Regions from separate parts of the Actinoplanes sp. NPDC026670 genome, predicted to be linked through region 1. Evidence: riboswitches for the same ligand, from Rfam matches in the RefSeq annotation. Region 1 holds a riboswitch; the other holds the start of a gene.
The links. A riboswitch is a leader RNA that binds a small molecule or an ion and turns the genes downstream of it on or off. The one in region 1 is predicted to bind S-adenosylmethionine.
Positions count from the first base shown of each region.

Region 2: another riboswitch for S-adenosylmethionine. It lies ahead of AB0E94_RS38715 (aminotransferase class V-fold PLP-dependent enzyme); the one in region 1 lies ahead of thrC (threonine synthase).

Region 1 covers NZ_JBEZXU010000031.1:82,470-86,594, reverse strand. The annotation lists gene AB0E94_RS28265 (alpha/beta fold hydrolase) at 1-137, shown strand, start outside; gene AB0E94_RS28260 (ABC transporter permease subunit) at 211-1,080, shown strand; gene AB0E94_RS28255 (GNAT family N-acetyltransferase) at 1,142-2,050, shown strand; SAM riboswitch class I at 2,143-2,281, shown strand; gene thrC (threonine synthase) at 2,291-3,574, shown strand; gene AB0E94_RS28245 (hypothetical protein) at 3,811-4,125, opposite strand, start outside.
Region 2 covers NZ_JBEZXU010000056.1:57,535-61,659, reverse strand. The annotation lists gene AB0E94_RS38720 (EAL domain-containing protein) at 1-1,033, opposite strand, end outside; gene AB0E94_RS38715 (aminotransferase class V-fold PLP-dependent enzyme) at 1,088-2,299, opposite strand; SAM riboswitch class IV at 2,317-2,431, opposite strand; gene AB0E94_RS38710 (DUF1684 domain-containing protein) at 2,506-3,291, shown strand; gene AB0E94_RS38705 (M20/M25/M40 family metallo-hydrolase) at 3,301-4,125, shown strand, end outside.

The sequences.
Region 1 (4,125 bases):
GCACGGCCCGCTCCGAGGTGGTGGCCTCCCTGGTCGGCGCCGGCATCGGGGTGGACCGGCTGGTGCCACGCCGCCGCCTGGAGGACGCGTTCCTGTCCCTGGTCGGCGACAACTCGCGAGGAAGTGGAGACCGATGAGCGAGCTGGCGAGCGAATCAATCAGCACAGGTTCAACGTCGTCGCGACACCGGAGCGCAGCGGAGGTGGCGCGATGACCACGTTGGAGGCGGCTTCGGGCTACAAGCCGTCGCGCACCATGCCGCTCTGGGCCGAGGTGCGCCGGCAGGCGTCCCGGCGGCGTACCCAGCTGGCGCTCGGTTTCATGGTCCTGTTGCCGTTGATCGTGCTGGCCGCCTTCGAGTTCGGTGGTGGCGGCGGTGGCGACGACGACGGCAACGGCGGCGGCGCGTTCAGCAGCATGTCCGACCTGGCCACCTCCGGCGGGCTGAACTTCGCGCTCTTCGGTCTCGCCGTGTCGGCCGGGTTCCTGCTGGTGGTGGTGGTCGCGCTGTTCTTCGGCGACACGGTGGCCAGCGAGGCGAGCTGGGGCAGCCTGCGCTACCTGCTGGCGATCCCGGTCCCGCGGGCCCGGCTGCTCGGCGTCAAGCTGACCGTCGCCGCCGGCTATTCGCTGCTGGCCATGCTCCTGCTGGTCGGCACCAGCCTGCTGGTCGGCACCCTGCGGTACGGCTGGTCCCCGATGGGCAGCACGATCGCCGCCGAGATCCCGCCCGGCGAGGGTCTGCTGCGGCTGCTGGGGATCTGCGCCTATCTGGCGACCACCCTGCTCGTGGTGGCCGGCCTGGCGTTCCTGCTGTCCGTGCTGACCGACGCCGCTCTCGGTGCGGTCGGCGGCGCGGTGCTGCTCTGGATCCTGTCCAGCATCCTGGACCAGATCGAGGCGCTCGGCAGCATCCGTAACGGCCTGCCGAGCCACTACTCGGACGCCTGGATGGGCCTCCTCTCGACTCCGGTGCAGAGCGAGGACCTGGCGAAGGGGGCGATCTCCGCGATCGTCTACGCGACCCTGTTCTGGGGCATCGCCTTCTACCGCTTCACCCGCAAGGACGTCACCTCCTGACGGTGTGCCCCGGTCGCAATTGGGTTGACGGCCGGGGCACCCGCACGGTGGCATGACGGCCGTGACGGCTGACTTCTCGATCCGCCCGGCCCACCCCGACGACGCCGCGGCGTCGGCCGCGCTCCGCGCCGTGGTCCACCCCTATCTGGTCCGTGGTGAGGCCTCCACCCGCCGCACGTTCGCCGACCCACCACCCGGCGGGGACCGGATCTACCTGCTGGCCGAGAGCAACGGTGGGATCATCGGCCAGGCCTCGGCCTTCCGGGACACCCGCTCGTCGGATGCCGGCTTCGGCCGGATCGCGTTGCACGTGCACCCGCAGCACCGGGGCCGGGGTGTCGGCACGGCTCTGCTCACCGAGGCGACCACCCATCTGCGGTCGATCGGGGTGTGCCGGGCGAGTTGCTGGGCCCGGCCGGAGTCGGCCGGGTTCGCCCGCGCCCACGGGTTCGAGCCGTCCCGCGAGATGCGTTTCTCGGGCCTGGACCTGACCGGGTTCGGCGATCGGCCGTTCGTGCCGGCGCCACCCGGGATCCAGGTGGTGCGGCTGCGCGAGGTGACCGAGGAGGCGCTGTACGCGGCGGATGTGGCGGCCGCGACGGACGAGCCGGGTGAGGCACCGCCGCAGCCCACGCCCTACCCGCTGTGGCGTTACGAGATCTGGGACGAGCCGGGCCTGGACCGGGACACCAGCATCGCCGCCGTCGCGGACGGCGTGATCGTGTCGTTCTCGCTGGTGCTGCGGGACGGCGACCGGATGTGGTCGGACATGACCGCCACGGTTCCGGAGCATCGCGGCCGTGGTCTGGCCCGCCTGGTCAAGTACGCGGCCCTGCGCCGCGCCGCGGCCTCCGGCGTACGAACCGCCTACACCAGCAACGCCGAGGAGAACAAGCCGATGCTCGCGGTCAACGACCGGCTCGGCTACCGCACGGTGGCCACCCAGGTGTCCTGCGTGGCTCAGCTCTGAGAAGTCAGCCCCGAGAAGGAGGTGGCTCACACATCGGGAAGACCGTGTGGCGTACGCGGGATCTCGTCGTAAGGTGTTGGAAACAACTGAATACCTCATCCAGAGGGGCAGAGGGATACGGCCCGACGAAGCCCCGGCAACCACCGCGCAGCGATTCTCGATGACGAGCCGCGCGTGGCAGGTGCTAATTCCGTCCCCGTTTCGGCAGGTCGCCGCGGGGAAAGATGAGAGGAAACTCTGATGACGTCTGTCGTTGACGCACCCTCGACCACCTCCACGTCGCCCGCTCGTGGCCTGATCTGTCGCGCTTGCAGCTCCGAGTACCCGCTGGCCGCGCAGCACGCTTGTTACGAGTGTTTCGGCCCGCTCGAGGTCGCCTACGACGAGGCGGCGCTCGCGCGGGTGACCCGGGCCCAGATCGAGGCGGGCCCGCAGAACATCTGGCGTTACGCGGCCCTGCTGCCGGCCGGCCAGGACCCGGCGACCCGGGTGACCCTCGACCCGGGCCTGACCCCGCTGGTGGCGGCCCCGCAGCTGGCCGCCGCGGTCGGCATCGAGGCCCCGCTCTACGTCAAGGACGACTCGCAGAACCCGACGCACTCGTTCAAGGACCGGGTCGTCTCGGTGGCCCTGACCGCGGCCAAGGAGTTGGGCTTCAAGCGGTTCTCCTGCGCCTCGACCGGCAACCTGGCCAACTCGGTCGCCGCCCACGCGGCCCGGGCCGGTGTGCCGAGCATCGTCTTCATCCCGTCCGACCTCGAGCCGGGCAAGATCATCACGACCGCGGTGTACGGCGGCGAGCTGGTCGCCATCGAGGGCTCCTACGACGACGTGAACCGGCTGTGCAGCGAGCTCGTGGAGACCGACGAGTTCGAGGACACCGCGTTCGTGAACGTGAACGTCCGCCCGTTCTACGCCGAGGGCTCGAAGACGCTGGGCTACGAGGTGGCCGAGCAGCTCGGCTGGCGCATCCCGGCCCAGGTGGTCATCCCGATGGCCTCCGGCGAGCTGCTCACCAAGGTGGACAAGGCGTTCTCCGAGCTGGTCGAGATCGGACTGGCCGAGGCCCCGGAGGGCGGCTGGACGGTCTTCGGCGCCCAGTCCGAGGGCTGTAACCCGATCGCGGTCGCCCTGCACGCCGACACCGACGTGATCACCCCGGTGAAGCCGACCGGCATCGCCAAGTCGCTGAACATCGGTGACCCGGCCGCCGGGCCGTACGCGATCGAGGCCGTGAAGCGCACCGGCGGCTGGATGGACTACGCGAACGACGACGAGATCCGGGCCGGCATCCGGCTGCTCGCCGAGACGACAGGCATCTTCGCCGAGACCGCCGGCGGCACCACCGTCGCGGTGCTCAAGAAGCTGGTGGCCAGTGGCAAGCTCGACCCTGCCAAGGAGACCGTCGTCTACAACACCGGCGAGGGCCTGAAGACGCTCGACGCGGTGGCCGGCCAGGTTGGACCGACCCACACGATCAAGCCGTCGCTGCGCGGCGCCCGGGAGGCCGGCCTGCTCGGCTGACCCCGTTACGGGTCGTCCGAGCGGACGGGCGAAGGTCACCAATTCGTGACCAACTCTCACTGACTGTCACCGACGATCAGCCGGTTGTCAGAATTACCTCCTCCGAGGACTTGCACTCCGATCTCCGGATGGGCAGGATGCTCTCTGCGGGAGGACGCGACGCCGTACGAGGCCCCTCACCAGAGCTTGGCGACAATCTCCAGAGGGTCCCAACGATCCAGCGCTGACCCAAACGGCTACGTGCCCGGAGGTGCTGTGCGTCCGTCCTCCCGACCAACTTCCTTGCGGAGCACCCGCAGGACCCAGGGGCGCAGCGGCAGTTCGAGCGGGTAATGCCCGTCGGCCAGGCCCGCGTTCTTCTCGAACCAGTTGCGCACCCCGTAGGACGGGGTCAGTGCGATCGACCAGCCACACGCGAGCCAGTAGGCGGGCCAGAACAGCGGGCCGAAGAACGCGTACTGGCTCGCGTGCCGTGATTCGTGGGTGAACAGCCGGAGCCGTTCGTCGGCGAGCAGCCACTCGGCGGAGCGGTTCGTGATGATCACCGAGCC
Region 2 (4,125 bases), on a different contig from region 1:
TCAGCATCTCGGTCAGGTCCTGCTCGAACGCCTTGCGCGACAGCAGGCCGGTGAGCGAGTCGTGCCGCACCTGGTAGCGCAGCTCGGCCTCGTGGTCGCGGACCGCGGTGACGTCGTTGCAGTGCACGAAGATCAGCCGCAGGCCGCCGTCGCGGTCGTAGAGGCCGGTGGCGTGGGTCTGCACCCAGATCAGCGCGCCGGTGTCGGTACGCATGTACTGCCGGGTCATCGTGATCGGCTCACGGGTCTGGGTGAGCAGGTGGGCGTACCGCGGCTCGTCCGGCTGCATCGGGCGCAGCGGCAGGTCACGGACCGTGAAGCCGGCGGGCAGTTCGTCGGGCAGGCGCAGCCAGGTCCGGTAGGCCGCGTTGGTACGCAGCAGCCGGCCGTCGGTGGCGAACATCGCCATCGGCACCGGCGTCTCGTCGAAGGCGACGCTGAGCTGGGCCTGGCTCTCGCTCAGGTGCTCCTCGGCGCGCTGCTCCTCGATCTCGTTGAACCGCCACGCGACCAGCTGGAACGCCGCGGCGCAGAGCACCGCGGCGCCGTGCAGCAGCGCCCAGACCATCGGGTGCTGCTGCGCCGAGTGGTTGCCGAAGGTGTGGTCGGCCACCACCACCCCGAAACCGGCGTGGTGCAGCGTGGTGCCGACCAGGAAGCCGCCGAACGGCGCCCAGTCGCGGTAGAGGGCCAGCGCCGGGATCAGGATGAAGAAGCTGAAATGCGCCTCGGTGAGGCCCTGGCAGACGGCCACGAACCCGCCGCAGGCGGCGACGTAGCCGAGCGCCACCGCGAGGGACCGGACCCGGCGGTTCTTCGCCAGGGTGGCCGTCATCAGACCGGCCAGCACCAGCCCGTCGGTGATCAGCAGGTCGTCCGCGTGGGCGCCCCGGAGCACGCCGAACACGGTGAGGAACACCATGCACAGCCCGAGCAGCACCGTGAGCAGCCGGTGCCGGCCCGCCCAGTCCTCGTCGTTGAGCCTCCCCCCGGCCGGAAGCCGGTCGCGGAGTCTCGCCATCCACGTCGCCACGAACGCAGCATCGGCCGGTTGGGGTGCACGTCACAGGACCGGGCCGGTTGTAGGTCAGGTGCGATCCGCCCGGAGCACCGCGGCCAGCGCGGTGACCGCCCGGTCCACGTCGTGTTCGGTGCTGCCCAGGCCGAAGCTGATCCGCAGCAGCCCGGTGACGCCGTCGCCGCACGCGCCGGCCCGGTCGCCGCCGGCCAGGCGGCGGACCAGCGGGTGGGCGCAGAACTGGCCGGCCCGGACGCCGATGCCGTGCTCCCGGCCCAGCCGCTGGGCGACCTCGGCCGGGTCGTGGCCGGGCAGCGCCAGCGACACGATGCCCACCCGCGGGTGGTCCGGGCCGAACAGGCTGACCTCGATCGCGCCCGGCACCTCGCCCAGCCCGGACCGCAGCCGGGCCAGCAGCCGCTGCTCGTGCTCGTGCAGGGCGGCCCGGCCGGCCACGGCCAGCGCCTCGCAGACCGCGGCCAGGGCCACCGCGCCGAGCAGGTTGGGGGTGCCGCCCTCGTGCCGGGCCGGCCCGGTGGCCCAGGTCAGATCACCGGGACGGTCACCGACCGCGGCGCTCGCGCCACCACCGGCGAGGTACGGCTGAGCCGCGTCCAGCCAGTCGGAGCGGCCGACCAGCACCCCGGCCCCGAACGGCGCGTACAGCTTGTGGCCGGAGAAGGCCAGGTAGTCGGCGCCCAGGTCGTCGAGGTCGACCGGGACGTGCGGGGCGAGCTGGGCGGCGTCGACGACCACCCGGGCGCCGTACGAGTGCGCCACGTCGGCCAGCGCACGCACCGGCCACACCTCGCCGGTGACGTTGCTCGCCCCGGTGACGGTGAACACCACCGGCCCGGTCAGCGCGTCGAGCGCCAGCTTGAGGACGGCGACCGCGTCGTCGGGCGAGGCGGGGGCGGGCAGCCGCAGCGGGTTCGGCCAGGGCAGCAGGTTGGCGTGGTGCTCGCCCTCGAACTGCACGGTGGTGGTGCCCGGCGGCAGGGCGCGGGCCAGCAGGTTGAGGGCGTCGGTGGTGTTCCGGGTGAAGATCACCGTGTCGCCGGGGCGGGCGCCGGCGAACTCGGCCACCACGTCGCGGGCCAGCTCGTACGCGAGGGTGGACGCCTGCGAGCGCACTCCGGTGCCGCGGTGCACGCTGCCGTACCGGGGAAGGAGGTCCTGGACGGCATCGGCGGCGGCCCGCACACAGGGGGCCGACGCCGCGTAGTCGAGGTGAACGAAGTCGCTGCCGTCGGAGATGACGTCGAGCGGGGAAGATGGCATGACCGCGCCTCCACGGGTTCGCCGTTTTGCCGCTGTCGGTCGACAACGGCCCGGTCCTCACCCGGGGCACCCCGTCGCGAACGGAAGGGTTGCCGGCCAGCAAGCCGGGGCTGTGTGCTGGCACTCATGACCTGCCGCCGAAATTAGCAGATGTCACGGCCCTCGTCCATTTCCCACGCGAAGAGTAGGGAATACAGTCGATGTTCATGACGACCTCGTTCCAGCAGCAGTGGGACCAATGGCACGCCGAGCACGAGAGCCGGCGCGCCGATCCGCACGGCTTCCTCGCGATCACCGGCCTGCACTGGCTCACCGAGACGCCGCAGAGCTTCGACGACGCGCCCGGCGCGTGGAGCACCGGGCCGTCCGGGGTCACCGTCGCCCTGGCCGAGGGTGAGTCGCTGACCGGCCCGGACGGCACGATCACCGGCACCCACACGTTCGAGCCGATCGAGGAGCGCGGCGACGTGATCGTGGAACACGGCGACGTGCACATCGAGATCGCCCGGCGTGGCGGCTACGACGTGGTGCGGCCCCGGAGCCCGCGCAGCGCGCTGCTCACCGCGTACCCCGGCACGCCCGCCTACCCGGCCGACGAGAAGTGGGTGGTGACCGGGCGGTTCGTGCGGTTCGACGAGCCGCGGCCGACCACCGTGGGGTCGGTGGCCGAGGGCATCGAGCACGTGTACGAGTCGCCGGGGCGCATCGAGTTCGAGGCGGGCGGCGAGTCGCTGTCGCTGATCGCGTTCAACGGCAGCACGCCGGGGTCGCTGTCCGTGCTGTTCACCGACGCGACCTCGGGGCTGACCACCTACGCGGCTAACCGGAGCCTGGCGGTCGCCGCGCCGGCCGCGGACGGCACCGTGACGCTGGACTTCAACCGGGCCACCAACCTGCCGTGCGCGTACGTCGACTTCGCGACCTGCCCGCTGCCGCCGGCCGGCAACAAGCTGCCGGTCGCGGTCGAGGCGGGCGAGAGGATTCCGGCGTAGGGTCCGTCCATGGAGGACCTCGCGGCGCTGATCGCGATCCGCTCGACCGCGGATCGCCCGGACGAGCTGCGGCGTGCGCTCGACCTGCTGCTCACGGTCGCCGGCCCGGCTTTTCGGGTACGGAGATTCGAGTCCCGTGGCAGGCCGAGCGCGCTGCTGACCGTCCCCGGCCGGCCCGGCCCGCCGCGGGTGATCCTCAACGCGCACCTGGACGTGGTGCCCGGCGAGCCGCACCAGTTCGTCCCGCGCCTGGACGGCGATCGCCTCTACGGCCGTGGCGCCCACGACATGAAGGCGGCCGCCCTGGTGATGACCCGGGTCTTCCGGGACCTGGCCGCCACCCTGCCCTACCCGATCGGGTTGCAGCTGGTCACCGACGAGGAGGTGGGCGGCTTCGACGGCACCGGGCACCAGGTGGCGCAGGGGGTGCGGGCCGGGTTCGTGATCATCGGCGAGCAGAGCGGGCTGCGGGTGGTCAACGAGTCGAAGGGGATCATCCGGGCCAGGCTCGCCGCCACCGGCCGGACCGCGCACGCCGCCTACCCCTGGCTCGGGTCGAACGCGCTGGTCGCGGTGACCGAGGGGGTGCGCCGGCTGCTGGAGCGGTACCCGGCCCCGGCTGCCGAGGCGTGGGTGACGACGGTGAACGTGGCCCGCATCGACACCCCCAACCAGGCCGCCAACGTGGTGCCGGCCGAGGCCGGGGCACTGCTGGACATCAGGTTCCCGCCGTCCGATCCTGATCTGGCCGGGCGCGGGCCGGACGAGGTGGCCGCGTTCCTCACCTCGGTGACCGGGCTGGCCGCGACCGTGGAGGCGCTGGGCGCGCCGCAT